3 regions of the Acidovorax sp. ACV01 genome follow, and region 3 is predicted to be linked to each of the others. Evidence: predicted binding sites of a transcription regulator. Region 3 holds the regulator's gene; each other region holds the start of a gene.
What was found. Region 3 encodes LexA, which represses DNA repair genes until DNA is damaged. Its sites were predicted from a motif close to ACTGTATNNNNATACAGT; they were not measured.
Positions count from the first base shown of each region.

Region 1: a site for LexA is predicted at 5,130-5,147, ahead of IB243_RS08115 (DNA topoisomerase IV subunit B). Genes of this name have one in related genera too.
Region 2: a site for LexA is predicted at 3,081-3,098, ahead of imuA (translesion DNA synthesis-associated protein ImuA). Genes of this name have one in related genera too.

Region 1 covers NZ_JACUZT010000002.1:769,024-778,674, forward strand. The annotation lists gene IB243_RS08085 (MBL fold metallo-hydrolase) at 47-829, opposite strand; gene bamC (outer membrane protein assembly factor BamC) at 918-2,009, opposite strand; gene dapA (4-hydroxy-tetrahydrodipicolinate synthase) at 2,055-2,951, opposite strand; gene IB243_RS08100 (bifunctional 2-polyprenyl-6-hydroxyphenol methylase/3-demethylubiquinol 3-O-methyltransferase UbiG) at 2,982-3,536, opposite strand; gene IB243_RS08105 (hypothetical protein) at 3,623-3,790, opposite strand; gene IB243_RS08110 (MFS transporter) at 3,818-5,035, opposite strand; gene IB243_RS08115 (DNA topoisomerase IV subunit B) at 5,180-7,162, shown strand; gene IB243_RS08120 (lytic transglycosylase domain-containing protein) at 7,194-8,042, shown strand; gene parC (DNA topoisomerase IV subunit A) at 8,039-9,651, shown strand, end outside.
Region 2 covers NZ_JACUZT010000001.1:507,105-516,755, reverse strand. The annotation lists gene IB243_RS02400 (error-prone DNA polymerase) at 1-660, opposite strand, end outside; gene IB243_RS02395 (DNA polymerase Y family protein) at 677-2,224, opposite strand; gene imuA (translesion DNA synthesis-associated protein ImuA) at 2,187-3,050, opposite strand; gene IB243_RS02385 (IPTL-CTERM sorting domain-containing protein) at 3,243-3,848, shown strand; gene IB243_RS02380 (HD-GYP domain-containing protein) at 3,858-5,168, opposite strand; gene IB243_RS02375 (hypothetical protein) at 5,167-5,364, shown strand; gene IB243_RS02370 (hypothetical protein) at 5,644-5,931, shown strand; gene IB243_RS02365 (DUF4148 domain-containing protein) at 6,014-6,307, shown strand; gene IB243_RS02360 (glycoside hydrolase family 5 protein) at 6,514-7,587, opposite strand; gene IB243_RS02355 (cellulase family glycosylhydrolase) at 7,590-8,747, opposite strand; gene IB243_RS02350 (serine/threonine-protein kinase) at 8,744-9,651, opposite strand, start outside.
Region 3 covers NZ_JACUZT010000009.1:55,972-65,622, reverse strand. The annotation lists gene IB243_RS27500 (carboxypeptidase-like regulatory domain-containing protein) at 1-182, shown strand, start outside; gene IB243_RS22615 (hypothetical protein) at 179-817, shown strand; gene IB243_RS22610 (hypothetical protein) at 827-1,168, shown strand; gene IB243_RS22605 (hypothetical protein) at 1,941-2,858, shown strand; gene IB243_RS22600 (hypothetical protein) at 2,855-3,229, shown strand; gene IB243_RS22595 (hypothetical protein) at 3,240-3,584, shown strand; gene IB243_RS22590 (hypothetical protein) at 3,637-4,065, shown strand; gene IB243_RS22585 (hypothetical protein) at 4,062-4,343, shown strand; gene IB243_RS22580 (glycoside hydrolase family 19 protein) at 4,349-4,897, shown strand; gene IB243_RS22575 (hypothetical protein) at 4,894-5,463, shown strand; gene IB243_RS22570 (hypothetical protein) at 5,463-5,612, shown strand; gene IB243_RS22565 (hypothetical protein) at 5,641-5,916, opposite strand; gene lexA (transcriptional repressor LexA) at 6,970-7,644, opposite strand; gene IB243_RS22550 (asparaginase) at 7,758-8,684, shown strand; gene IB243_RS22545 (hypothetical protein) at 8,702-9,124, shown strand; gene IB243_RS22540 (DUF6152 family protein) at 9,148-9,621, shown strand.

The sequences.
Region 1 (9,651 bases), on a different contig from region 3:
CCTTCCTTCCCTGGGGTTGGTCGTTTGCGACGTGGCCAGGGTCACTTCATCCTGCAACTGAAAGCCAGGGTGTTCCCATCGTTGGGCTGGCGACGGTGATTTCGTCGGCGGGCCACTCCAGCGCAAGACCCAGTGCCTGTTGGGCGAGGGCGGGGGCATTGTTCTGCGCGCTCAGGTGGGCGGCGACCACACGCTGCAGACCAGGGTGCCGCACGGCGCGCAGGATGTCGGCTGTCGCCAAATTGGCCAGGTGCCCATACGGTCCTCCGACGCGGCGCTTCAGAAAGGCCGGGTACCTGGACGCTTCGAGCATTGCGGGGTCGTGGTTGGCTTCAATCATGAGCGCATGGCAGCCCTGCAATTGCTGCAAAACATGGTCACTGGCGTGGCCCAGGTCGGTCAGCACACCCAGGTGGGTTGCACCGTCCGAGCAGCGCAGCTGCAGCGGTTCGCGGGCATCGTGTGGCACGGTGAAGGGCAGGGCGCTGAAGGTGCCCAGGTCCAGGGCCTGCATGTCGTGCGCGATGCGTAGCATGCCATCAAAGTCGGGCGCGCCCAGGGCAGCGTAGGTGCCTTGGCTCATCCACACCGGAATACGGTGGCGCACCGCCACGGCCAGCGCACAGCCGATGTGGTCCGAGTGTTCGTGGGTGATGAATACGGCATCCAGGTCTTCCAGCTGCAGTTGCGCTTGCGCCAGGCGGGCCTGCAGTTGCCGGATGCCGAATCCACAATCAATGAGCAGGCGGCGGACCTGCGGGCCGCTGCTGCCTTCCACCACTGTGGCGTTGCCCGTGCTACCGCTGCCCAGGTTTTTGAAGCGCAGCATGTCGTGGTCGAAAGCGTTTCCCGTGCAGCGTACCCCCGCTCCACGGGCAGGCGGCCGGGGCAATGGAGGTGGCGCGCGCCGGGGGTGCTTATTTCAGATCGTCGGCAATCACGCGCACGATGCGCTCGGCATTGGCTGACGACTCGGGGACGCCAGCCTCATTGAGCACCGACACCGTGGTGGACTCGCCCTGGCTGCGCACCACGATGCGGTACTTCAGTGGAGGCGTGGTGTTGGACGAGCTGAAGAGTTTGCCGAAGAATCCTGGGTCCTTCTTTTCGGCATTGGGGGCCACATAGCGCACAAAGTAGGTACCTTCATTGCGATTGCGGTCTTCCACCGTGAAGCCTGTGCGGTCCAGGGCCAGGCCGATGCGGCGCCATGCGCGGTCAAAACCCTCGTCGAGCTGGACCACGGGCTTGTTGTCCACCGTGGCCATGCGGGCAGATTGAGCACGTGGTGCGGGAGCTGCGGCCACCGCCTTCGACTGCTCCTGGCTCACACCCAGCTTGACCATCAGGCGGCGCAGGAATTCGGTTTCCAGCTCGGGGTCAGAGGGGCGGGGCTGCCACACCGTGTTGTCCTTGGTGGCCGTGCCGTAGACCTCGATCATCCCGCGGTGGGTGATGTAGACCTCGGTGCCGCCATTGGCGTTGCGCTCCAGGCGGGTGCGGAACTTGTCGCGCTCACCGGTGGAGTACAGCGAGTCCAGCAGCTTGCCCAGGGTTGAGCGGATGAAGTCCTGTGGCAGTTTGGCGCGATTTTCAGCCCAATCGGTTTCCATGATGCCCACGTTGGGCTCTGCCTGGGCCAGGTTGAAACCGCTTTCTTGCCAGAAGTCGCGCACGGGCTCCCAGAGCTTGTCGGCCGGGCGATTGACCACCAGCCAGCGCTGGTTGCCATCGCGCTCAATGCGCACGTCGCCCAGTTGCAGGGCGGCGGCGTTGGCAGTGCCCGATGGCTGCGCGGCCTGGCCGGCCTGCATGGCGGCAGCCGAGACAGCGCCGCCAGGGACGTTGTAGCGCGAATCGCGCGACAGCTGGGTCAGGTCTGGTGGGACTTCCAGGGTCGAGCCTTTGGTGGCGCTCTTGTAGTCGATCTTGTCGCCCTCCAGGGCGGCACAGGCGGACAGGGCCATGGCAAGGGTCAGCAGGCTCAGGCGGGTGGTAGCAGCTTTCACGCGGAAATCCTTGGAGAGTGTCTCGGGGAGCGGGCGCAGCCCGGATTAGATCAGGCCGCTGTTGCGCAGCGCAGATTCGACCACAGCCTCGTTGCTGGTGGTCAGCGGCGTCATGGGCAGGCGCATGGTGCCACCACACAGGCCCATGCGGGCCACGGCCCATTTGACCGGGATGGGGTTGGCTTCGACAAACAGGTTCTTGTGCACGGGCATGAGCTGGAACTGGATCTGCATGGCACGCTGGACATTGCCAGCCAATGCGGCCACGCACAGCTCGTGCATGAGGCGGGGCGCCACATTGGCCGTCACGCTGATGTTGCCATGGCCGCCGCACAGCATGAGCGCCACGGCGGTCGGGTCGTCGCCCGAGTACACACCAAAGCCTTTGGGCACATCGCGGATGAGCCACTGGGCGCGCTCGATGTTGCCGGTGGCTTCCTTGATGCCGATGATGCCGGGCACCTGGGCCAAGCGCAGCACGGTGTCGTGCTGCATATCGGCCACCGAGCGGCCGGGCACGTTGTACAGCACGACAGGCAGGTCGCCCGTGGCTTCGGCAATCGCCTTGAAATGCTGGAACTGGCCCTCTTGCGTGGGCTTGTTGTAGTACGGCACCACTTGCAACTGGCTGTCGGCCCCCACGCCACGCGCGAACTTGGCCAGTTCGATGGCTTCAGCGGTGGAGTTGGCTCCGCAGCCGGCCATGATCGGCACACGCTTGGCAGACTGCTCCACGGCCACGCGGATGATTTCGCAATGCTCTTCGACGTTGACGGTCGGCGATTCGCCCGTGGTGCCCACTACGCCGATGCAGTCGGTGCCTTCGGCAATGTGCCAGTCGATCAGTTTGCGCAGGGCCGGGTAGTCCACGCTGCCGTCCTCGTGCATGGGAGTGACGAGGGCGACGATGCTGCCGGTGAGGGCGACGGAAGAAGAGGTCATGTCCGCAGTGGTAAACGGTAAAAGGGCATTCTAACTAGCCCACATGGGCAAAAGATGTCGTGAGGGTCCACCAGACTGTGGGAGTTCCCGCACGGCCGTGATGCGTTGCACGAAACGGTCGGGGTTTTGTTGGAAGCCGTCTTCATAGGCCACGGTGCGCAGTCCGGTGCAGGCGGTTAGCAGTTCCCCGGGCTGTAGAAGAAATTCGGGCCGGGCCGGGCGGCCCACGGTGTCGTTGCCGTGTGCGAAGGTTTCGTAGATCAGCACGCCGCCCGGTGCCACGCTCTCCACCATGGTGGCCAGCAGGGGCCGCCACAGGTAGTTGGTGACCACCACTGCACCAAACTGACGGCCTGCAAAGGGCCATGGGCCCTTCTCGATGTCGGCCAGCACCAGCTCCCCCAGCCCCTCGCAGGCGGCCAGGGCCTCGGCAGAACGGTCGACCCCGACCACGGGGTGGCCCAAGCCGCGCAACCAACGCAGGTGGCGCCCTGCGCCGCAGGCCACGTCGAGCGCAGTGCTTCCCGGCGCGATCAGATGGGACCAGCGGCGAACCCAGTCGGAAGCGGCTTCGTTACCGTGCATTGTGTTTTGCTGCAAAAAATATAGCTAACAGCGCTTGATGGATAAGCGCTGGAGGCCAAAAATAACCGAAATTTTGAGGTGCCGGCTCAGAAGCAAGCCCACATCTGGTCGGTCAGCATCACCATGAAGTCCGGCACCGTGTACATGCCAAACACCGCGAGGCACAGCAGCACGGCAACCGTCCAGGCCAGCCAGCGCCAAGCCCACGGCACGCTCCGGCCGAGCGGCGTGGGAGATGTGCTGGTGGTCGGCATGGTGGTGTCTGGATGGCGTTGCTGGTTTCAGGCGGGTTGGGCCGCGCCGCGCTGGATGGGGCTTTCCCGGACGGGCAGGTTCACCAGGCCGGCGAACACCCCGAGCCCAATGGCGATGTACCAGACGATATCGTAGCTGCCCGTAACGTCATACAGGTAGCCGCCCAGCCACACGCCCAGAAAGCTGCCGATCTGGTGGCTGAAGAACACAAAGCCGCCCAGCATCGACAGATGCTGCACGCCAAAGATCTGCGCAATGGTGGCGTTGGTGGGTGGAATGGTGGACAACCACAGCGTGCCCATGACCGCCGAGAACACATACACCGACAGCGGCGACAGCGGCACGAGCAGGAACACAGTGATCACCGCCGCGCGCGCGAAGTAAATGAAGGCCAGGATGAACCGCTTGGGCATGCGCTGGCCCAGGGTGCCGGCCACGTAGGTGCCCAGCACATTGAAGAGGCCGATCAGCGCCAGCGCATAGCTGGCCACCTGGGGAGACAGGCCGTGGTCCTTGAGATAGCTGGGCATGTGGACCCCAATGAAGACCACCTGGAAGCCGCAGACGAAGTAGCCCGCCATCAGCAGGTTGAAGCTGGGATAGCGGAAGGCCTCGCCCAGCGCCTGCACGATGGTCTGCTCGCGTTTGACCGGGGCGGCTCCGGCAAAGCTGGGCTCGCGCAGGCCAAAAGCCAGGGGCACGATCAGCAGCACCATCAGCGACAGCGCCAGCAGCGCCTGTTGCCAGCCCAGGCCAGCGATCAGCCAGCCTTCCACCGGCACCATGAGGAACTGCCCGAACGAGCCTGCCGCAGCGGCCACGCCCATGGCCCATGAGCGGCGCTCTGGCGCAATCTGCCGCCCCAGCACGCCATAGATCACCGCATAGGTCGTGCCAGCCTGCGCTGCGCCGATGAGCACGCCAGCAGTCAGTGCAAACAGGGTGGGCGTGGGCGACAGCGCCATGCCCGCCAAGCCCAGGCCGTACAGCACGGCACCGCCCATGAGCACACGGAAGGCGCCAAACCGGTCGGCCACCATGCCGGCAAAAATCCCGATCAGGCCCCAGGACAGGTTCTGGATGGCAATGGCCAGCGCGAATGACTGGCGCGTCCAGCCCATTTCCTGGGTGATGGGCAAGAGCCACAGCCCGAACCCGTGGCGGATGCCCATCGACAGTGTCACGATGGCCGCGCCACAGGCGAGCACCTGGAACATGGACAGTTTGGGAGGATTCATATGCATGCGCAGGAATGTAGCGAGATTGGGCGAAACGCGCTGATACACCGGTGACCAATACAGTTGCAAGCAGGGTCAGGCTTTGCGAGTCTGCTGGAAGACTGGTTTTATATCCAGTTATTGCTGCGCTGCCGCACTACAATCCGCCCTATGTCTGCCAAACCGTCCCCCGTGTCCGCCAGTGAATATTCCGAAGGCTCGATCCGTGTGCTCAAGGGCCTGGAGCCCGTCAAGCAACGCCCGGGCATGTACACCCGCACCGACAACCCGCTGCACATCATTCAGGAAGTGCTGGACAACGCCGCCGATGAGGCGCTGGCTGGCCACGGCAAGAAGATCCGCGTCACGCTGCATGCCGATGGCTCGGTGAGTGTCGAAGACGATGGGCGGGGTATTCCCTTCGGCATGCACCCCGAGGAAAACGCCCCGGTGATCGAACTGGTGTTCACCCGCCTGCACGCGGGCGGCAAGTTCGACAAGGGCAAGGGCGGCGCCTACAGCTTCTCAGGCGGCCTGCACGGCGTGGGCGTGAGTGTGACCAACGCCCTGGCGACGCGGCTGGAGGCGACGAGCTACCGCGAAGGCAAGGCGGCGCGCCTGGTGTTTTCGGCCGGGGATGTGATTGAACCCCTGGTGGCCCGGCCGCTGGAGGCGGGCGAGCGCAAGCAGGGCACCTCGGTCCGTGTATGGCCTGATGCCAAGTATTTCGAGTCGAGCGCGTTGCCCATGGGCGAGTTGACCCACCTGCTGCGCAGCAAGGCGGTGCTCATGCCGGGCGTGACGGTGCAGCTCGTCAACGAGAAAACCCGCGAGACGCAAACCTGGCAGTACAAAGGCGGCCTGCGCGACTACCTGATGCAGACGCTCAACGGCGACCCGGTGATCCCGCTGTTTGAAGGCGAGGGTTTTGCCGACCGCAACAACGAAAGTTTTGCCGAAGGCGAGGGCGCATCCTGGTGTGTCGCCTTCACCGAAGACGGCCAGCCCGTGCGCGAGAGCTACGTCAACCTGATCCCCACCAGCGCGGGCGGCACCCACGAAAGTGGCCTGCGCGACGGCCTGTTCAACGCGGTCAAGAGTTTCATCGAGCTGCACAGCCTGTTGCCCAAGGGCGTGAAGCTGCTGCCCGAGGACGTGTTTGCGCGCGCCAGTTATGTCCTCTCAGCCAAGGTGCTGGACCCGCAGTTCCAGGGCCAGATCAAGGAGCGCCTGAACTCGCGCGACGCGGTGCGCCTGGTCAGCGGCTTTGTGCGCCCCGCGCTCGAACTCTGGCTCAACCAGCACGTTGAATACGGTAAGAAGCTCGCCGAGCTGGCCATCAAGGCCGCGCAAACCCGCCAGAAGGCCGGGCAGAAGGTTGAAAAACGCAAGGGCTCGGGCGTGGCCGTGCTGCCCGGCAAGCTCACCGATTGCGAAAGCAAGGACATCGCCCACAACGAAGTCTTCCTGGTCGAGGGCGACTCGGCTGGTGGCAGCGCCAAGATGGGCCGCGACAAGGAAAGCCAGGCCATCCTGCCGCTGCGCGGCAAGGTGCTCAACACCTGGGAGGTGGAGCGCGACCGCCTGTTTGCCAACAACGAAATCCACGACATTTCGGTGGCGATTGGCGTGGACCCGCACGGCCCCAACGACACGCCGGATTTGAGCGGCCTGCGCTACGGCAAGGTTTGCATCCTGAGTGACGCCGACGTGGACGGCTCGCACATCCAGGTGCTGCTGCTCACGCTCTTCTTCCGCCACTTCCCCAAGCTCATCGAAACCGGTCACATCTACGTGGCGCGCCCGCCGCTGTTCCGCGTGGATGTACCCGCTCGCGGCAAGAAGCCCGCCGCCAAGATGTATGCGCTGGACGACGGCGAGCTCACCGCCATCCTCGACAAGTGCGCCAAGGACGGCGTGCCGAAAGAGAAGTGCCAGATCAGCCGCTTCAAGGGCCTGGGCGAGATGAACGCCGAGCAGCTGTGGGAAACCACGCTCAACCCCGACACCCGCCGCCTGCTGCCCGTGCAGCTGGGCGACATGGACTTTGCCGCCACCGAAGGCCTCATCACCAAGCTCATGGGCAAGGGCGAAGCCGCCGCGCGCCGCGAGCTGATGGAGCTGCATGGCGACGCGGTCGAGATCGATATCTGACCGCATCGACACGCTCCGCCCGGTGTTTGTGATGAAAAACCCCCTTAAAAACAGTGCCCTGCGCTTGTCTGTATTGGGTATGCTGCTATGTTTTGTGCAGCAAGTGGCCCATGCGGACCTGTGGGCGCACGTGGACGAGCGCGGCGTGACGCACTTTGCCGCCGAGCAGATCGATGCGCGCTACCAGCTGTTTTTTCGTGGCAACGACTTTGACTCGACCCGGGATGCACCCGCCAAGGCCCCGCCCATGCCCTATGCGCTGCCTGCAGCGGGTGCGCGGTTGCTGGCTTTTTTTGACATCGCGCCCGACTACAAGAGGGTCAAACACCACCTGCGTGCTGCGTCCAGCAAACACGGTGTGGACTACGAATTGCTGCAGGCCGTCATCGCGACCGAGTCCGGTTTTGACGCCACTGCCGTGTCGCCTAAGGGTGCCGTGGGGCTGATGCAGGTGATGCCCGCCACGGCCCACCGGTTTGGCGTGAGCACGGATGCAAAACGCACGGTGGAGCAAAAGCTGGCCGACCCGGCCGTGAACGTGCCCACCGGCACGCGCTACCTGCGCCACCTGCTGGACCTGTTTCCAGGCCGCATGGACCTGGCTGTTGCCGCCTACAACGCTGGCGAAGGCGCCGTGCAGCGCGCGGGCAACCAGATTCCAGCCTTCAAGGAAACGCAGAACTATGTGCGCACGGTGCTGGGTCTGTATGCCCAGCTCAAGCCCCCAGCCCCGGTGCTGGCGCAACGGGCCGTGCCGGGCCGCGTGCGCATGGAGCTTTCGGGCGGCGCGCAGAACCGGGGCAACCTGCCGCCCACCCGCGTGGCGCAGACCCGCAGCGCCCCCCAGAACGTGAACCCAGAAACTGTATCCAACGAATGAGCGACCAACCCACTCTCGATTTCACCACCGCAGGCGACGACGGGGGCGACTCCCTGGGCCTGGCCGGCTACGCCCAGCGCGCCTACCTGGAGTACGCGCTGTCGGTCGTCAAGGGCCGTGCGCTGCCCGATGTGTGCGACGGCCTCAAGCCCGTGCAGCGGCGCATCCTGTATTCGATGGACCGCATGGGCCTGGGCTACAGCGGCCCCACGCGCAGCGCGGCGGCCAAGCCGGTCAAGAGCGCCCGTGTGGTGGGCGATGTGCTGGGCCGCTTCCACCCGCACGGCGACCAGTCGGCTTACGACGCACTGGTGCGCATGGCGCAGGACTTTGCCCAGCGCTACCCGCTGATCGACGGCCAAGGCAACTTCGGCAGCCGCGACGGCGACGGCGCAGCGGCCATGCGCTACACCGAGGCCCGCCTGTCGCGCATCACCAGCCTGCTGCTGGATGAAATCGACGAAGGCACGGTCGATTTCATGCCCAACTACGACGGTAGCACCGAGGAGCCGCGCCAGCTGCCCGCACGCCTGCCGTTCGCGCTGCTCAATGGCGCCAGCGGCATTGCCGTGGGCCTTGCCACCGAAATCCCGAGCCATAACCTGCGCGAAATTGCCGACGCCTGCGTTGCGCTCATCAAGACGCCGTCGCTCAGCCAGGAAGAACTGCTGGCCATCGTGCCCGGACCGGACTACCCCGGTGGCGGCCAGATCATCAGTGCTGCCTCCGACATTGCCGATGCCTACCGCACGGGCCGGGGCAGCCTCAAGGTGCGCGCGCGCTGGAAGATCGAAGACATGGCGCGTGGCCAGTGGCAGCTGGTGGTCAACGAGTTGCCACCCGGCGTGAGCACGCAAAAGGTGCTCGAAGAGATCGAGGAAATCACCAACCCCAAGGTGAAGGCGGGCAAGAAGGCCCTGAGCCAGGACCAGACGCAACTGAAGGCCAGCATGCTGGCCGTGCTGGACGTGGTGCGTGACGAGTCGAGCAAAGACGCGCCCGTGCGTTTGGTGTTCGAGCCCAAGACGGGCAAGACCCCGCAGCAGGAACTGATCACCGCGCTGCTGGCCCACACCAGCCTCGAATCCTCGGCCCCCATCAACCTCACGATGGTGGGGCTCGATGGCCGACCCACCCAAAAATCCCTGCGGCAGATGCTGGAAGAGTGGATTGCCTTCCGCCAGACCACCATCACCCGCCGCACGCAGCACCGTTTGAACAAGGTGCTGGAGCGCATCCACATCCTCGAAGGGCGGCAGATTGTCCTGCTCAACATCGATGAGGTGATTGCCATCATCCGCCAGGCCGACGAGCCCAAGGCGGCGCTGATCGCGCGCTTCAACCTCAGCGACCGGCAGGCCGAGGACATCCTTGAAATCCGCCTGCGCCAGCTCGCGCGGCTTGAAGCGATCAAGATCGAGCAGGAGCTGAAAGAACTGCGCGAAAGCCAGGGCAAGCTCGAAGACATCCTGAACAACCCTGGCTCGCTGCGCCGCACCATGGTCAAGGAGATCGAGCAGGATGCCAAGACCTTTGCCGACGCGCGCCGCACACTCATCCAGGCCGAGAAGAAGGCCGTGGCCGAAGTGAAGGTGGTGGACGAGCCCGT
Region 2 (9,651 bases), on a different contig from region 3:
CACCAGTGGCAAGCCCAGCGCCGTGCCCGCACGCTGCAGCGTGGCCAGCCACAGGCTGTCGTCCGGGGCCAGGTGCAGCTCGACCGCCAGCCAGAGGTGGCCGTCAAAATATGAGTCAAATTGGCCCCTAGCGCTTGATAGACAAGCGCTAACAGCTATCAAATCAGAAGCATCAAAGCCATGCCGACATGGGGACAGCAACAATTCGCACCCCTTCAAGGTCCCCCATGGGCTGGCCGCGCCCACGTGGTACTGCCCCTTGGGTGCGGCCGCGCGGGCAGCGGTGATGAACTCGCACAGATTGCCCCAGCCCTCGGCATCCCGCGCCAGCACCACCACCCGCAGATCGCCCCACACAAACTCGCTGCCCACGATGAGGTGCAAGCCGCATTCCAGGGCCGCTTCCCAGGCGCGTACCACGCCTGCCACCGAGCATTCGTCCGTCAGCGCCAGGGCCTGGTAGCCCAACGCCAGTGCGCGCTCCACGAGTTCTTGGGGGTGCGATGCCCCCCGCTGGAAGCTGAAGTTGGACAGGCAGTGCAGCTCGGCATAGCCCGGCAGTACGGCTGGAGTCGGCCGCCCAGGCGGGGCCGCCGTGGAACGCCCCGCCAAGGCAGTTGCAGAAGATGCGGAAGATGCAGAGGACGGTATCAGCCCCATAAAAGCTCCGCTGGCATCACCCAAACACCCCATGCAGGAACCAGCGATGGGGCCGCACGGCGGCTGGGGGGCCATCAGACCCGGCTGGCTCCGGCGCCAGCCGCTCGCGGAACACCCACACCAGCCCCGCGACGTCGTTGTGCGCCACAAAGTAGTCGCGCAAGGCCAGCGCCCCCCCACCGGGGGCTGGGCCTGCGCCCTCCTCGGCCGCAGACCACCAGCCTGCCTCGAAGCGGTGGGGCCCGGCGAGCAGGCGCAGCAGGCCATGGTGGCAGGGGCGGTTGCCCTGCACGGCCAGCCGCCGGGGCGGGTTCAGCAGCCAGGTGGGCAGCAGCAGGGCATCGGGGGCCGCATCGAGGAGCCTGTCAGAAACGCTGGTGAGGGCATTCCGGGCTGCAGCGTGCTTTGTCACCGCTGCCGTGAGACGCAGCACCTCGGCCGCAGGGCGCCATTGCTGCATGCATTCGGGGCGGTGGTCGGCCTGCAGCACCGGGGCCTGCACATGGTCAGTCCCCAGGCGGGCTGACAGGCGCTCCAGCAGCTGGTGCAAGGCCTCACCCTGAACGCCGGTGGGATCACCACCGCCAAGATCATCGGGCGGCAGCAGGCTCGCGCTGCGGTGTGGAAGTGGTGCCGCCTCCAGCAGGCGCAGCGTGATCTGGTTGGCTGGCGCGGCCAGCGTGGTGCGTGCTAGGTTCTCAGACAGCAGGCGCCGCAGGTGCCCCATGTCCTGCGTGGCCTGGGCCGTGCGAACCTGCAGCGCTTGCGTGGGGGCGATGTCCACGCCATCGATGCGCCGCAGGTCGTGGCGCCAGGCCAGTTCCAGGCCCAGCACGCCCTGCTGCCGCGCTTGCAGCCAGCCTTGCAGGGCGCAAAGGCAGCGGCTGGTACTCCAGAGCAAGGCATCGGCCGACTCTGCCAGCGCCGGCAGCTCGCCCGTCAGCACAAACTGCTCAGGCAGCTCCACCCAGGCGTGGGCCTCGGGGGCATCCCCCAGGGCCTGGTCCAGCACCCGAAGCACCGCCGCACCAAAACGCCGCGACACCCCGGCGCGCGGCAGCGCCCGCAATGCCCCCCAGGTGCGGCAGCCCATGCGCTCCAGGCTGGCCACATGCGGGCGCACGGCCGTCAGCGTGTGCAGGGGCAGGCCCAGCGGCCCCTGCGCAGAAAGCGCATGCCCCGCCAAGGCCATCCGCAGCCGGGCGTGCGCCACCAGGGCTGTGGGGCCACTGCCCCAAGCCACCGGCGCGCCAGGCGGTTGGGCGCCCGCCACCAACCCTGCTCCTGCAGGCCCACGTTCGACTGCGCCCTGGGTAGCTGTGGGGTCCATGCCCCTGGCAGATGCCTCGGCCCAGGCCTGCAGCACCTGGGCCAGCAGCACCTCGCGCCCACCCCACAGCCGCTCGGTGGAGGACACCTCCAGCAGCACGGCCTCTGCATCCACCAGTGCCACACGCGGGGTAAAGCGCAAAGCCCACCAGCCTGCCGCGGCAGCTTGCACCGACGCCCCGGGCGGCAGTGAAGACTCATCGCACCAGGGCCATGGCAGCGCGATCCAGTGCATGCCCCCTCCCCTCTGGCCTTATAGCCAGCTCCCCCAGCGCCCCCAGCGGTGGGCGCATGGCTAACACCCCGGGGGCCTTGGCTGCGGGGAAAGTGCTGGCCACCACCTGCGCTGAGCGTCGGCGCTCGGCCTGTGCCGCCAGCACCTGGGCCAACCGGGAATGGCAACCCGGCAGATCCAGACCCTGCGCCAGGGGCGGCCCCCGGCGCTTGAGGATGTGCACCTGCATACCGGGGAATGTGGATACACCTCCCGGCATGGCCATCCCCAGCACCTGCAGCCGCAGCAAGGCTGGTGAGGCCTGGTGCGCAGCACTGGCCGGGCGAAACACCCACAGCAGTTGCCGTTGCTGTGCTGCTGCCAGTTGCAGCCTGCGCAGGGCTGCGGGCTGCACCTGCGGCAGCCAGGCCATCACGGCCAGCACCTCCCGGCAGCGCAGCGCCTGTTCTGCAGCCCACAGTGCGGTGGCGGCATCGGCCCGCACCACACACAGCCGGTCGGCCGCCAGCCCCTGGGCCTGCAGCGCGGGTCCAAAAGGCTCACAAGGCGGCGCGACCACCACCACCGCACCCGAGCGCCGGGCCGTGGCCTGCACCAGGGCGGGCAGCACCAACTGCCATTCGTGCAGGCCCGCCACGGGCTGCAGCACCTCGTTCAGCGCCCCGACCGGCCAGCCCCCGCCAGGCAACTGCGCATCCAGAGGACCATAGCCCGTGGACTGCGCCGACTGCTGGCCCGCACCCAATGCGTCCGCATGCCAGACACCGGGCACGGCGAATGGCAGATCGGACGCGACAACCCGCAGGGAGTGGCGTGGCGCAGACATGGTGAAGACAAAGAGGAGAACGATTTGAATACTGTAAATATAACCAGTATTTTGAAGCCATGGGGTACCTGGCGAGGAAGACTTTGGGGTGAGAGGCTTTGCACAGCGGTGCATCCCCGGCCATATAAATCTGGGCCAATGCACGCCACGCTCCCTACAATGGGCCGGACAAAAAAAGAGAGGGTCCGTTGAATGAAAACAATCCAATCGGCAGCAGTCGCCCTGTTGCTGCTCCTGTCCGGCAACACGTTCGCAGCCTATACGCTCTACTTTTTTGAAAGCGGTGGCAATGTGGTCGCCAGTGGCAACGGGAGCATGAATCTGGGGGCCCTCTCGCCTGCGGGCAGCGGGCCTCTGTTCCCCGGAGTCATTGCCTCGGCTGGGTTGGTCTTCACCGGCACGGCAGGTACCGTGGACGCCTACCTGGGGATATCCGGCCCGCCAGCGTTCGGAGGCGGAGGCCCTGTCGGGGCGGATGCAGGATCTGGCAACATGGTGGGCCTGGACAGCACAGGGCCCGGTTTTGTCTTCGCCCCGACAGGCTACGTCTCGGGCTCTGCGCTGACGTCCTCGGCCACCTGGACTGCGACCTCACTCGCCAGTCTGGGACTCACACCGGGCACCTATCTCTGGACCTGGGGCACGGGCCCGACAGCGGATTCATTCACGGTCCACATCGGCATCGCGCCACCCGCATCCATTCCCACGCTCTCTGAATGGGGGCTGCTGATTCTGGTGGTGCTCATGGCTGGTTGGGCGACGCGCCATCGACTCTCGCGGCGAAACGTAGTGGGCTGACCACTCTCTTCAAAGCCTCCGAACGGCCCAATCACACCAATCCGCCACTGCCGCATCTGCCGGCGTGGCGCGGTCTGCCAGTTGCGGCCAGCGGCGATGGCTGGCATTCAGGATGCTTTGCAGTTGCCACAGCGCTTCTCTCCCCACCAGCGCCACTTCGGCCATGCCGATGGCATCACCCTGCAACTGGGCCATGAGCTCGCCCTGCTGCCGGGGATGTGAGCCGGCCTCCAGCAAGGCCTTTTGCAGAGCCAACAGCCGCGCGTCGAGGAATACAAAGGCGCTTCCCGGCAGTGCCTTGGCGCTGGTTTCGGGGGGCAGTGCGACCTTGAGCTGGTCCCAGCATTCAAAAGCTTCGGCCAGCAAGTCGATCTGGCGCGAGGCGTCGTTGCCCAGCGGCATGAGGGCGGACTCCCGGGCGACCTCTTCCTGCAGCAGGGGCAGGATGTGCGCCACCAGGGCCGCAGGGAACTTGCGGTGGTTCAGCCGCAGCACCAGCGACAGGCGCTGCGCGGGCATGTCTTCGTATTTTTCGTAGAACGCAGCCACCACCTCGGCCAGCAGCAAGATACGTCCCAGGGCGGAGATATCGGCACCTGCCAGGCCACGCGGGTAGCCGCTTCCATCCATGCGCTCGTGATGCTCCAGCACAGCGACCTCAACGGCCTTGGGGTAGACCTGGGTATCGCGAATCATGAGCATGGCGGTGATGGGGTGTGCCACCAGATGCTTGCGCTGCGCACCAACCACCTTGTGGTCGGGATCGATCCAGGCCGGGTCCATGTGCAGCACACCCAGGTCATGCAGCAAGGCCGCAGCGGCGAGGTTGGCGCAATCGCGCTCCGCCAGTCCGCTCTTGATGCCCAGAAACACGGCCACGGCCATCATCTGGAGGCTGTGCTGAAAAAGCTCGGGCCGCTGGTCGCGCATCACGGTGAGCTTGCAGGCCATGGATGAAGGCAAGGGCAGCGAACGCAGCGGCGCCAGCAGCCGGGCTGCAGAACCCAACGCTTCTGCCAGCAGATTGAACAGCACTTCCTGCTCGCTCATGGCCTGCCCTGCCGCCAACAAAGCGGGTACGTCTACGGGATTCTCGATGGACAGATGGCGGTCAATGGGCTCGCGCAGCTTGTGCTGCACCAGGCGGTCGTACAGCCGGCTGTCAATGCGTGCGCCTTTTTCAACCAGCTTGATGCCGTTGTCGGTGTAAATGGCTGCGTCAGCGACCACGGTGCGCTGGTCAGCCATATCGGTCAACGCACGCAAGTAGTGGGGGCTGTCCGCAACGTCGATGCCCGCGGGCACAAGAGGATCTGTCATGCAGGAAACACAAAAGCTTACCTTGGACTATATGACGTTCCCCTTCGAAGCATCCACGAAAAATGCCAGACACATACGCAGCCTTGAGCCAGATCAAGACCTCGGCAACAGCCCACTGATCACCCAGGCCAAGGACTCAAAGATCAGGCATTTACCTGTGCTGGTCATTTCCAAAACGATTGAGCACTATTTCTGATAAACGCCCCATTCATCGGATGCAAAAGATGCCCCAGGCCCCGGTTTGCCATTTTTATTTGGGTAAACCCTAAAGATCGCCGAGAAGATTGTTTCCAATACTGGAACAGTTAGTTTGCGACCCGGTGGTTTTTCTTCCGCTTCCACCCGCGTACAGTTCAACCCATCGATGAGCCGAACCCGCAAGGCGACTCACCGAACCCGGTTTGAAGCAGCTTTCCTCTCTCGCTCTTTGTTCCGGTTTTTTTGAGACGCTTTTTTAACTTCAAGGATTTTCATCATGAACAACACCGCACGTTTCCTCTCCATCGCCGCCGTTGCCGCTTTCGCTTCTTTCGGTGCCCAGGCTGACGAAGCCGATGCTTCGCAGTTCGCCACCAAGTTCGACACGAACCGCACCCGCGCTGAAGTGGCTGCTGAAGCCGCTACCGTGGCACAGACCCGCTCCATTGAGCCTGCTGGCTCGCGTGTGGTGACTTACAAGTCCACCGCTGACCGCGCTGCTGTGCGCAGCCAGGCTGCGGATGCCGTGCGCACCGGCCAGATCCCTTCGGGTGAGCGTGGTTGATTCTTGTTGAATCCACGGTTCACACGTTTTCGTATTCCCAAGTACCTCGTCCCCATTTTTTGAATTTCACTGGAGTTTCACCATGAACAAGACTGCACGTTTCCTCTCTATCGCCGCCGTTGCCGCTTTCGCTTCTTTCGGTGCCCAGGCTGACGAAGCCGATGCTTCGCAATTTGCCACCAAGTTCGACACGAACCGCACCCGCGCTGAAGTGGCTGCTGAAGCCACTACCGTGGCACAGACCCGCTCCATTGAACCTGCTGGCTCGCGTGTGGTGACTTACAAGTCCACCGCTGACCGTGCTGCGGTGCGTGCCCAGGCTGCTGAAGCCCTGCGCACGGGCCAGATCCCTTCGGGCGAATTCAGCGCCATGTAAAGAATGCGGGCCTTCCCGTGGCGGTGGCATTTCACGGTCGTGGATGCCGCCACCATGTGGAAGTGTTTCCCCACACACGACGTGCAACGACGATTGCATGCATAAAAACGGGCTCCCATGTGGGAGCCTGTTTTTTTGGGCGCGCGCCGCTGGCTGTCGTCCCAAAATAGAAGAACACCTGTTGGTGCTGCCCACACCTCCAAGCCCTATGGCCCTAGCAGCGCCTGAAGCAGCGGCATTTTCCACACATGGGAAGCCGTTTCGTAGATACCGAAACCAGCAGAAAAATCTCCATACACCCAGGAAAACCCGCGCTCCTCGGCGGCCTGGCGCACCAGGCGGGCGTGGCGAGCACGAAGTTCGACAGGGATGTCCTGGTAGGACACAAAATCCCGCACCCATACGGGGTACCTGTTTTCCAGTGACCAGGTTTTTGCAATATCCAGTGGCAAAGCCATCAACTGCAATTCCTGGGCGCTGCAGCAGGTCGTTCCACGCCACTGCTCAGCCCCGGAGATACCGGGAACCCCTTGGCGGGTGAAACGAAACGGCTCGACATGGGTGATGCCCACAATGAGGTGCCTGTCGCCCGGTACCTCCAACTGGGGCAGGCCAATGGCATCGGCCCAGCCCAGCACCAGGACCCGCGTTGGATTGCTCTTGCGAATGGCTTTCAAGAGTGACGTTGCTTGCCTGTTTTTCAGCGTGCTGGCAGCGCCCTGCGCGAAGGAGACTTCAAACAACAATCGCTGGGGACGGCTGGCATAGCGCCGGGCCAGGTGCTGCCAGATCAGCACGGACTGGCGATGCCTGGCCTGTGCGGCTGACAAGCTCTCTTCCCGCATCTGCGGGCTGCCTGCGTGCTCCGTGCCACCATCCTGCACGCCGAGCACCACGTGCAGCCCCCGTGCGAGCAGCGCTTCGATGGTTTCGTCCAGCAAGGCGAGACGCGATTCCTGGCTGGATTCCACCATCCAGGCTGCATGCAGCGAGGACTGCGGCACCGTCAACCGCACCGTCCGGAACCCGGCCCTGGCAATCGTCTCGGCGGTGGAACTGCTCTCCGAAAGCGAGGTGGAGGTTTCCAGCGCGGCGTCGAGCCTGATTCCCCGCGACAAGGCGGCTGCTGCCACCCATGCCTGCCGCGAAGCACCCGACTGCGTCCCCAGCGGATACGGCGGCGGGCCGGAAGGCAGTGGTGCTTGTGCGTGCCCGACCCCACACCAAAGCATCGCCAGCAAAAAACCCCAGCGTGCCCAGGAAGAAGGAATCAGGACCATGTTCAAGGCCCCAGCAGCGCATCCAGCAGGGAGCGATGCCATTGGCGCTTCACCACGTCGTAGATACCCGAGTCCAGGGGTGGATCCTGCACATTGAAGTTGGCTGCAAAATCTGCATGCGACCAGGACATGCCACGGGCTTCCGCCGCGTCGCGCATCTGGCGAAGATAGCGGGCCCGCGAGTCCATGGGCGCCGTACTGGCCGCACCGAAAGACCCAAGCCAGACGGGATAGCGGTGCACGTCGGACCATGCTTTGGCGCGATCCAGGTTGCGCGCCAGCTCCAGGCGCTGCCGCTCGTTGCAGCACGGGGTTCCCAGCCATTCCTCGGAACCTGCAAACCAGGGAGAGCCCTGGCTTGTGAACGTCTGCGGTTCGCGGTTGTGGATCGTGACCATCAGGTGGGCATCACGGGGCAATGACAGGTACGGCAGATTCGCAGCATCGTTACGCATGGGTGCGATGACAATGATCCGGCTGGGATTGCTTTGCCGGATCACGGCCACGGTCACTGCAGCCAGGCGGTTCCACTCCTGCGCATCTCCCTGCGGTGCGTTGTACAACTCGAACAGCAAGCGGTCGGAGCGATGGGCATGGCGCTGTGCCAGCTGCCTCCAGATATTGACGAAGCGTGTGCGGACAACGGCCGCAGCCACGGGGGTTTCCCCTTCGTGCAAGGCCCAGCCGTTGAGCTGGCTGTAGAAGCTCATGTTCATCACGACCCGCAAATCGTGGGCCAGCAAGGCTTCCACCACACGGTCAATGCGCCGGGCAAACGCCTCGTCGAGAACAGCTTGCGGCCCTGCAGAAGCATGGTTGCTCCAGCGCACGGAGAGGCGCACGCTGCGAAAGCCGGCTTTGGCGAGCGTCTCGATCCACTGCTCGTCCATGCGCAGTCCCCAGTCGCCCTCGCGCGGGGCCGCAAAGACAGCCAGGTTGACACCGCGTGACAATGCCGCCGCAGCGGCCCAGGCCTTGCGGGACCCCCCGCGCTCCACCCCCAGCGGCGGGAAGACAGGGGATGATCCAATGGACGCACGATCCGCCTGAGCACTTGCCAGTGACGCCGTCGCGCACAAGAGCAGCAAGGAGCACAGCAGCGCCTGGAAAGCCCCCCGCAGTACGGAGTGCGGCTTGTCCAGCATACGCACAGGTTTCACGCGCTCGGGCATGTGTGAAGCACTTGTTGCATCTCAAGGACACGTGTGGCATCAGGCAGCAGTGGATCCCCCGTCCAGCGTGGCAGCATGGGTTGGAGCCGCTCAAGGCTCCGCCGAAAATGATTGCATGCCAGCGACCAATCGGGTGGGATGGGGTCGGCAAGCGCATTGGCGGACGCTGGGGTCCGCTCCATCAGCGCCTTGCCCAAGGCATAACGAGCGGAAGCATGCCGAAGCTGCCCCCTGCGATCGCCGGAAAGGCCCGGCTCCAGAGCGTCCATGGCCAAGACCGCTGGGGCCAAGGCCTGCACCGCCCGGTCGGCCGACCCAGCAGCCAACAGGAGTTCTCCAAGCGACTGAGAGGCCTCTGCCCAATGCAACTGCAACAGGCGTTGGTCTGGAGCACCTTTCAACAGGGTGTGCAGTAAGTCCCGTGCACGCTGGCCGCTTACCAAGGCATCAGCACTCCTCCCGGCCCGCCAAAGTGCTTCGCCCAGGTGGCGATGTACCAGCGCCAGGTCCAGCTGCAGGTGAACACTGCGCGGTTGTGCCTGCAGGAGGATTTCCAGCAGCCCGCGTCCTTTTCCGAAAGCACTTGCCGCCTGCTCCACACTGCGTATGGCTGGCAGATCGGCGTGCAAGAAACGCTGGCCACGCCGCACGTGGTTGTCCGCCAGCGCCTGGGCCACCATCCCATCTGAAGGACGCTCCTCATGCATCAACTCCAGCAGGTCCCGAGAAGATTGAAGGGCATCCTCCATCGCTGGCCCCTCTTCTTTCAGGCTGAGGGTGTGAGCCATATCCAACTGCGTGCTGGCCAATAACCAGCGCCCCTCCCAGGAGCCAGGATCTTCCTGGCTGACCTCCCGCGCCTCGACCAAGGCCTGGCCAGCCAGCACCCGTG
Region 3 (9,651 bases):
CCTTCACCGTGCTCGATGAAAACGGCCAGCCCATGGCGGGTGCTGCCGTCACGCTGGACGGCTTGTACACCGCCAACACCGATGCATCGGGCCAGGTGCAGTTTCGCACCGAGCGCGGGGCACACACCCTTACGGTGCGCATGCCGGGGTATGCGGACTTTGCGCTGGAGGTGGTGGTATGACCGTCATCCAGCGCACACCCAACCTGGGCCTGACCCTGCGCATGCAGCGCATTGCCGCCCCCGCCGTGGCGCCGGTGGTAGACGATGGCGGCGGCCCCGACCCTGGCGAGGCGCAGCCGCCAGTGTGGGCGCGCTGGTTTGACGATGCCGACGCGCCCGCCACCGAGATCCAGCTGGAAACCTATGTGGACACGCTGGGCTTTCCCCATGGCCGCTTTGCTGTGGGCCCTGCAGTGGCGGTGGTGGTGGGTGGCATTGAAGTCACCTGGGAAGTCACCTTTGTACCCACCCTGTGGAACACGGGCGGCACGGTGATCTGGGAGGGCGCGGCCCTTGATTCCACCTTGCCGCTTGCCATCAGCCCGGGCGACAACCCCACGCCGCCCACGCGCTCCATCACGCTGCCCACGTTTGGCGATGCCGAGCCCAGCATGTACTGGCCACACGAATGGCGCGGCTACTCCAACTACGACACCGTTTATGAGCCGCTGATGGTGGCCGCTGGCAACACGCTCACCGTGGCGCTGGAGACGGGCGGCAGCCCTGGCGTGCTGGAGGCGGTGGCAAAGATCGGCACCACCGTGATGGGCGCCGTGCGCCTCACTGCATACCTTGAAGTCTCTGTACCTGAGTAGGGCAACACCATGAGCAGCACCTGCAAATTCAAACCCATCGAAATCAAGCAAGGCGCCAGCGTGCGGATTCTGGGGCGCATCCCTACAGCGTTTGCCGACGGCTACTTTGTGGGTTGGGCCCTGGCTTCGCAAATGCGCAACGCCAAAACGGGCGCGCTGCTGGCCGACTTGGCGATTGAGTGGGACAACCCGGCCACCACCCGCGTGCTGGTCATCACGTGCGATGACACGGCAGCCTGGGCGCTGGGCGAGGCTGAATTCGATATTCGCCTGACATCGCCCGACGACTTCAAGCTCTACACCCGCACCGCCCAGGCGTACGTGCTCAAGGGGGTAACACAGGATGCCTGAAGTCATCGAACTTGATCTGGACCTGGAGCTGGCGCCGGAGGTATGGCTGCGCGTGCTCACGCCGCCGGACCAGCTGCCGCTGGATCTGGCGCAGGTGATCCCGGGGGCTGGAGGTGGTGGCACTGGTCCTGTGGGGCCTACCGGGCCGACGGGCGCAACGGGGGCAACTGGCGGGACAGGTCCGACAGGGGCGACTGGGGCCACGGGTGCAACCGGAGTCGCTGGCGCGACAGGTGGCACTGGTCCCGCCGGTGCTGCCGGGGCCACGGGCGCCACTGGGGCGGCGGGAGCAACAGGCAGTACCGGGGCCACTGGCCCGACGGGGGCCACGGGTGCCACCGGCGCAACAGGTGGCACTGGGCCGACTGGAGCATCGGGCGCTACTGGCGTGGAGGGGCCTACTGGTGCGACTGGAGTCACCGGTGGTACTGGGCCAACAGGGGCTACCGGGGGCACTGGTGCAACTGGTGGCACGGGCCCAACGGGTGCAACCGGGGCTACCGGCGGGACAGGTGGAACCGGACCAACCGGCGCAACGGGCAGTAGCGCCTACGAAGTCGCGGTGGCAGAGGGCTTTGTGGGTGATGAGGCTGCATGGCTCGCATCCTTGGTGGGGCCCACTGGCCCTGCCGGCGCAACTGGTGCAACGGGGGGTACGGGTGGGACCGGCCCTACGGGCTCGACAGGTGCTACGGGGGCGACTGGGCCCACTGGTGCGACGGGGGCAACGGGTGCCACTGGCGCTACCGGTGGTGCTGCAGACATTGCAGCAGTGATTCACGCGGCCACCAGCAAGGCAACCCCGGTCGATGCCGATGAGCTTGGCCTGGTGGATAGTGCCGCTTCGAATGTGTTGAAAAAACTGACCTGGGCAAATCTCAAGGCAACGCTGCTGGCCTACTTTCAAGGCTTGTTCCGCGAAAAGCTCACGGCCGCCCGCACCTACTACGTGCGCACCGATGGCAGCGACAGCAACAACGGCCTGGTTGACTCCAGCGGCGGCGCGTTTCTGACGATCCAAAAGGCCATCGATACGGTGGCAACGCTCGACCTGTCCATCTACGGGGCGACCATCGACGTAGCCGATGCCACGTGGAATGAGAACCTCGTGCTGAAACCGCTTGTCGGGTCTGCGGGTGTGACGATCCTCGGAAATTCTGGAACGCCTGGAAGCTGCGTCATCGCGCCCACCGCTGGTTCTTGCGTGGCTGCCGGGAACGGCATGCTGCAGGAGTACACGCTCGACGGATTCCGGTACAACGCTGGCACTTCTGGTTTCGACATCGTCAGCGGCTACGGAACCATTCGGCTGAAGAATTTCACGCTGGGCGCCGTGCCTGCTGGTTTCGCGCAAATTTATGCGTCGAATCGGGCGGTCATCATCGCCAGCTCCACCAGCTACACCATCGCAGGCGGTGGCGGCTATCACTTCCAGGCCGCGAACGGCGGAAGCATCACCGCCAACGCCAGCACGGTCACGGTGACGGGCACGCCTGCATTCAGCAGTGCCTTCGCAAGCGCGGCCAACGGATCAATGCTGATTTGCGCATCCACGACGTTCAGCGGGTCCGCGACGGGCAAACGATACGACGTCACCATGAATGCTCTGATCCAGACGGCTGGCGCTGGAGCCACTTTCTTCCCAGGCAATGCCTCGGGAACCACTGCAACCGGTGGGGAATACGCATGACCACCTATCAGCTCACCCACGAAGGCTACGTCATCAAGGATGGTGACACGAAGGTGCCAACAAACACGATGGATGGTGTGGACCCGCACCCCGAGACGGTGGCGTATTACGCGTGGCGCGTGCTTGGAAACATCCCGCTGCCTGCTGATCCACCTACCCCCGAAGTCGCCCTGGCGCTGATCGCTGAGCTTGAGCAGGCCAGTGGATCGCCTCAGCGCATCGTGCGCGAGGGGTTGATCTTGATGGTCGAAAGCCAGGCCGCAGCGGCGGGTGTGCCGCTGACCTATGTGCGCGCCAAGAACAAGGGCTATCGGCTGCTCAAGGAATGTGAAGAACAAATCGCCGCGCTTCGCCAGTACCTCATCACCTAAAGGGCCAGCCATGTCTCAAGCCATCATCCTCGCGCCTGTCTATGCCTTGCTGCTGCTGTACGCCCTGTGGGTGTTCTTTCTGGCTGTCATGAGCCTCAAGCGCGCCAAAGACGCAGGCCTGCTCACCACCACCGCCAAGTGCTTCGGCTACCCCGTGCTGTTCGCTGGGTTGCTGCTGGACTTTTTGGCAAACACCCTGGTGCTCACCGTGTTGCTGATGGAGCTGCCGCGCGAGGGCACGGTAACCAGCCGCCTCAAGCGCCACAACGCCACCAGCACCGGCTGGCGCAAGGCTGTGGCGGCCTGGGCGGAGCCGCTGTTGGACCCTTACGACCCTAGTGGGGACCACATCTGACGCAGCGCGCGCTGCTGTCCACCAAAAAACAAACACAACCAAGAGGGAGCCCATGCCAGAACCCACGTCCACAGCTGCAGGCCTGCTCACCGTGGCCACAGCCACGGCCGCCAGTTCCGTGATCACCGCCTTTGGCGTATCGCTGGGCCTGCGGGTCGATGTGCTCATCGCAGGGTTTGCCGGTGCCCTGGTGGCCATCATCCTGCTCAATGCCGTGCCAGGCGGTAGTGACACCTGGCGCGAGCTGCTGCGCACCACGCTGCGGCGCATGTTCGTGGCGTTTGCCAGCAGCCTCACGGCGGGCTATCTGGCCCCGTTGGCCCTGCTGGCTGCGCAGCTGCCTGACAGCCTGCTGCTGGGCGGTGCCTTTGCAGTGGGGGGTGGTGCCCAGCAAGTGCTGGTGTTTGCCATCCGCCGCATCAGCGGCCAGGCGCAGCCCGCGCAACCGCCGCAGCAGCCTGGTGGAGGGGCTACGCCATGACAACCGCACTTGCCATCCTGCACTGGCTGGCCGGCCTGATCGTGTTGGCCGAAGCCCTCAACAAGCTGGAGCGCACAGCCCCATGCAGGCGCGGCCTGGGCCTGCGCGTTCGCGCCACCGAATGGCTCAAGGCCATGGCCTGGGCGCTGCTGGCGCTGGGCGGTGCTGGCGCCGTCATCACGCCATTTCTGCCGCTGGAGGCCCCCACGCTGCAAGACGCTTGCGTGTTGCTGGGCTTTGCGGTGCTCATTGTTCGTACCCGAGTCAAGGAGGGTTGACCATCATGCTGACTGCACAACAACTTCGCGCCGCCACCGGCTGCAACGCCGCCCGCGCTGATGAATGGCTGCCGCACATCGCGCGCGCCTGCGAAACCTTTGCCATCAACACCCCGGCCCGTCTGGCCGCCTTCCTTGCGCAGATCGGCCATGAGTCCGGGCGCCTGGTGTATGTGCGGGAAATCTGGGGGCCTACCCCAGCCCAGCAGCGGTACGAGGGCAGGGCGGATCTGGGCAACACCCAGCCGGGCGACGGCAAGCGCTACATGGGGCGCGGCCTGATCCAGACCACCGGCCGCGCCAACTACCGCGCCACCCGCGACGGCCTGGCCGCCTATCTGCCCAACGTTCCTGACTTTGAGGCTGTGCCCGCGTTGCTGGAGCGCCCCGACCTGGCCGCCATGAGCGCCGCATGGTTCTGGCACAGCCGCGAGCTGAATGCCTTTGCCGATGTGGGGGATTTCATCCGCATCACCAAGCGCATCAACGGCGGCACCAACGGCCTGGCTGACCGGCAGGCGCTGTATGACGCGGCGAAGGCGGTGCTGCAATGATCGCCGGTCTCTACACCTACGCCGCCACTGCCCTGGTGGCCGCAGCCCTGGCCGCCGCCGGCACGTGGAAGGTGCAGGAATGGCGCTGGAAGTCCAAGACCACTGCAGAGCAGCTGCAGCGCGAGCATGTAGCCCGTGTGGCTGAAGAGGCTCGCCAGAGCGATGCCAAGCAGCAGCGCCAATTCAACGACACCACTGCAGGTGTGCATGCGGCCACGGTGGCCAGCCTATCAACCCAACTTGGAGACGCCCGTGAAAAGATCGCTACTTTGTCTGACCGCCAGTGCCTGGGGGCTGGCACTGTCCGCATGCTCAACGCCATCGGTGCAATGCCCGCCCATGGTGTCGGGCTACGAGCCACTTCCAGCCAACTTGCGGGTGCGCCCCCAGCCGCTGCCGGATCTGCAGATGACGACCCCGCAGCAGCCGAAGGCGCCTATGCCAGCGAGCGGGACACTGCCACAACCATCGCAATCTGCCGCTCCCGCTACGCTGAGGTAAGCAGTCAGGTCAACAAGATACTGGACATTGAAGAAAAGCGCCAGCAAGTGGCCGGGTCCCCGTGATGCAATCGGCCAGCAGCCGCAAGGCCGCCCGCCGGATCGAACAGCGCCAGCGCCGCGAGTGGCGCGAACAGCAGCGCGAGCTGCAAGACCGCGCCCAGCGCCAGGTCATCCCGCGCAGAGAAGATGGGCCGCCGCCCCGCATTGATTGATTGGCGGTGGCGGTGCCTGCCTGGGCTGTCACACCCGCGTCACCTCGCACCGCCACTCCTGCGCGTGCCAGGCGTGGCCATCGCGTTCCAGGCCAAAGAAGGTAAACACGTTCGCACACACGGCCGTCATGCGCGGCTCGAACAGCTCGCGGTTGCCGGGCAGACACCGAAGCACCGGCACCGTGCGCTCGCGCTCGCCCAGGCTGCGGTGCTCCATCATCAGATCGCCGCGCATCCTCTGCGCTGGCCCAATGGGCACGTGCAACTGGCCTTTGTCGCGGGTAATAACGATTTCGCAGAACATACTCAAGTTTCAGCGTAGTTATTGGCGTAGCTATTCGAGTGCTTGGTGGTTTTCTATTTGGGAAAATAGAAATCGAGAATCACAATGTTCATCCCGACATTGTGCCTTGGTGAAGCGGCCTGCATCACGCCGGGCGGCCTCCTTGCGCATCAAAGGTGTTGGACTTTTCGTGACGGAGTGTTGGAGCCACCTGCTAGGACGAGTGCGTATTCTTGTTCACCCATGCCCTCAAGGAGGTCGAAAACAGGTCCCTGATGCTGGCAGGGGCAACGGAGCAGCCCACATGCGGCGGGGAGTGCGGTGGCTGCTCCTCGAGCTATTTTGCCTAAAACCATTGGGGAAGGCCCCGCAATGAGAGGGCATCAATGGCTCGTTGTGAGAGATGGCGCCGCCTCAACAGGTTTGCAGCGCTGCCTCTGATGCGGCCATTCGGTCCAGCTCAGCGCACACATCCGCCATGCGGCCAGCGATCACCAGCCGGCCCGAGCCGCCCGATGCTGGGGCTCGGCGCAGGACCTTGGCCGTCCTGCTGGCAGAGCCTTCTGCCGACCACGGTGATCCACAGGGGTTGCGGGTGGTCGCAGGCGAAGACGTGAACACTCCGCCGCTGGTGGTTGCCAGTCGAGTTGGGGCCTCGGTGGGCGGTATCTGAGGATTGACCGTAAAAGGCCAATTGCCACGCAGCGGACGCTGGTGCGGGATGCCAGCGGGACGTTGGTGGGGCTTGCGGGTGCCTGCCTCACTGTGGCCGCTGCCCCGGGCCGCATCGTCGGGATGGGCATGGGCTGGGGATGAGTCTGCCGCAGACTGCATTTTGAGAGGGCTTGCGTGATGGAGCCAGCGGGTCAGTGAGCGCAGTGGGGTGGAGAGTGCAGAAAAGGTGGTCAAGGCAATTCCCATGTGAAAACTCCGAAGGTCGGGGGTTGGACATAGGCAGGATTGCAAATCGAACCGGCACCGCAGGGCTGGCGTACCTGTTTTATCGGTACACCAAACGCCCGCCACCTGCAGTGCGGCAGCTAACTAGGGAATGGATGTGATGGAGCCCTGTGGCTACATCAGCATGGTGTTGCGGATGAGTCCGACCGCGAGACCTTCGATCTCAAACGGTTCGCCAGGCTGCACCACGATGACCGGGTAATCCGGGTTTTCGGGCAGCAATTCGATGGCCGTGGCGGTGCGACGCAGGCGCTTGACCGTCACGTCGTCTCCCAGGCGGGCCACGATGATCTGGCCGTTGCGGGCTTCACGGGTGGACTGCACGGCCAGCAGGTCGCCATCCATGATGCCGGCATCGCGCATGGACATGCCGCGCACTTTGAGCAGGTAATCGGGCTTGTGATGGAAAAGGCTGTTTTCCACACTGTAGGTCTGGTCAACGTGTTCCTGCGCGAGAATGGGCGAGCCCGCCGCCACGCGTCCCACCAAAGGCAGAACCAGCTGTGAAAGCCCGGGAATGGGTAGGTTGAACTGGCTGCCACGTGCTGCATTGATGGAGCGTACCGTGTCGCTGCGCAGACGGATGCCACGTGATGTGCCGCTGACCAGTTCGATCACGCCCTTGCGTGCCAATGCCTGCAGATGCTCTTCGGCCGCATTGGCCGACTTGAACCCCAGTTCGGCCGCGATTTCTGCGCGGGTGGGAGGCGCACCAGTGCGTGCAATGGCCGTCTGGATGAGATCCAGAATCTGTTGCTGGCGGGCGGTGAGTTTCGGGTTGTCGAGCATGGTGGTTTCCGGTGGAGGCGGCTACAGTGAAGGACAACTGTTTTTTAATCCAGTAACTGTATTTTTCACCAGTTTTTCGGAGTACGCAAGTGAGTGGGCAAAAAATTGTAGTTTTGGGCACCGGGGGAACCATTGCGGGCACATCCGCGCGGGCTGGTGACAACATTGGTTACACCGCTGCACAGGTGGGCGTCGAGCAACTGCTTGCGGCCGTTCCCGGATTGCAACAGGCGGCGCAGGGCGGGCTGGTGGCGGAGCAGGTGGCCCAGATCGACAGCAAGGACATGGATGGCCAGGTGTGGCATGCGCTGGCGCTGCGCTGCGCGCACCACTTGGAAGATCCGGAGGTGCGTGGTGTAGTCATTACCCACGGAACCGACACGCTGGAGGAGACGGCTTGGTTCCTGCACGAAGTGCTGGATACCCGGGCGAAACCCGTGGTGCTGACCTGCGCCATGCGCCCAGCGACGGCGCTCACGCCCGACGGGCCGCAGAATCTTCTGGATGCCGTTGCCGTGGCGGTTACACCCGGTGCACGGGGCACGCTGGTGGTGGCCGCTGGGGAAATCCATGGGGCGCGGCAGGTTCAGAAGGTGCACCCCTACCGGGTGCATGCGTTCAACTCTGGCGAGGCTGGCCCTTTGGGCTGGGTGGAGGAGGGGATTGCCCGCCTTGTGCAGGATTGGCCGCCAGTGCTTAGTAAATCCGCATTTAATGCTATTAAAAATAGAGCATCCTCCTTTGCCTGGCCCCGCGTGGAAGTGCTCGTCAGCCACGCTGGCGCATCGGGCGCCATGGTGGACGCGTTGGTGCGCGATGGGGTCCAGGGGCTGGTAGTGGCCTGTACGGGCAATGGCACCATCCATCACGCTCTGGAGGGCGCGTTGCTGCGTGCACAGGATGTGGGTGTGCGGGTGGTGCGGTCCACACGCTGCCCCGAGGGGCAGGTGCTGCCCAAGCCGGGGGACGCATTGCCCGACTCCAGGGGACTCTCGCCCTTGAAGGCCAGGATCTCGCTGATGCTGGAACTGCTGCACTGAGAAACAAGGCCGCCCCGATGTTTTTTGCTGCCCTCAAGACCCATGCATGGGCCTACCCGGCGCTGGAGGTGGTGCACATCGTGGGCATTGCCTTGCTGCTGGGCAATCTGGTCTTGCTGGAGTTGCGGGTGTTTGGTCTCGGGGCGGCATTGCCCGTCAAGGACCTTGCGCGGCTCAGCCTGTCGCTGGCGTTGTGTGGTTTTGGACTGGTGGCTGCGTCGGGCCTCTTGATGTTTGCCACGCAGCCTGCCGAACTGCTCGCCAGCCGCGCATTCACCTTGAAGATGCTGCTGTTAATGCTTGCAGGCTGCAACGCCGCGTGGTTCCATGGGCGGGGTTCGCTGGCGCGCCTGGACGGCCTGGCCCGGGTGCAGATGCTGGGCTCCACCATGATCTGGCTGGCTGTGGTGGTCTGTGGCCGCTGGATTGCCTATCTCTGATCGACACGACAAGGGGAGAATCGATGACCCACCTGCAACGCCGCCACGTGCTCCTGGCCGCCTCCGCCGTTCCGCTGGGGGTGCACGCCCACCACGGCTGGAGCAGTTTTGATCCTGAGCGTCCCATCTATCTGGAAGGTAAGGTACTCAAGGTGCGCTGGCAAAACCCGCATGCCGAGCTGGAACTGGAGATACCTGCCGAACTGAAGCTGCCTGCGGATCTGGCCCAGCGCGTGGTGCCGGCCCAGACCTCCCCCGTGGACGGCAAGGCCCTGCTGGCCAAGGCGGTGTTGCCCAACCGCAAGGACCGCCGCTGGGAGGTCGAACTGGCGCCCCTGACCCGCATGCAGGCCTGGCAGGTGCAGGAGATCAAAACCGGCGCGGCGGTATCGGTAGTGGGCTTTACCCTGCGCGAAGAGAAGGGCGATGCGGTGCTGCGGGCGGAGTACCTGTTTGTGGATGGCAAGGCCTACGGATTGCGCTCCAGCCCAGCCTGAATAACCAGGATGGCCTGGTTTCCAGGTGGA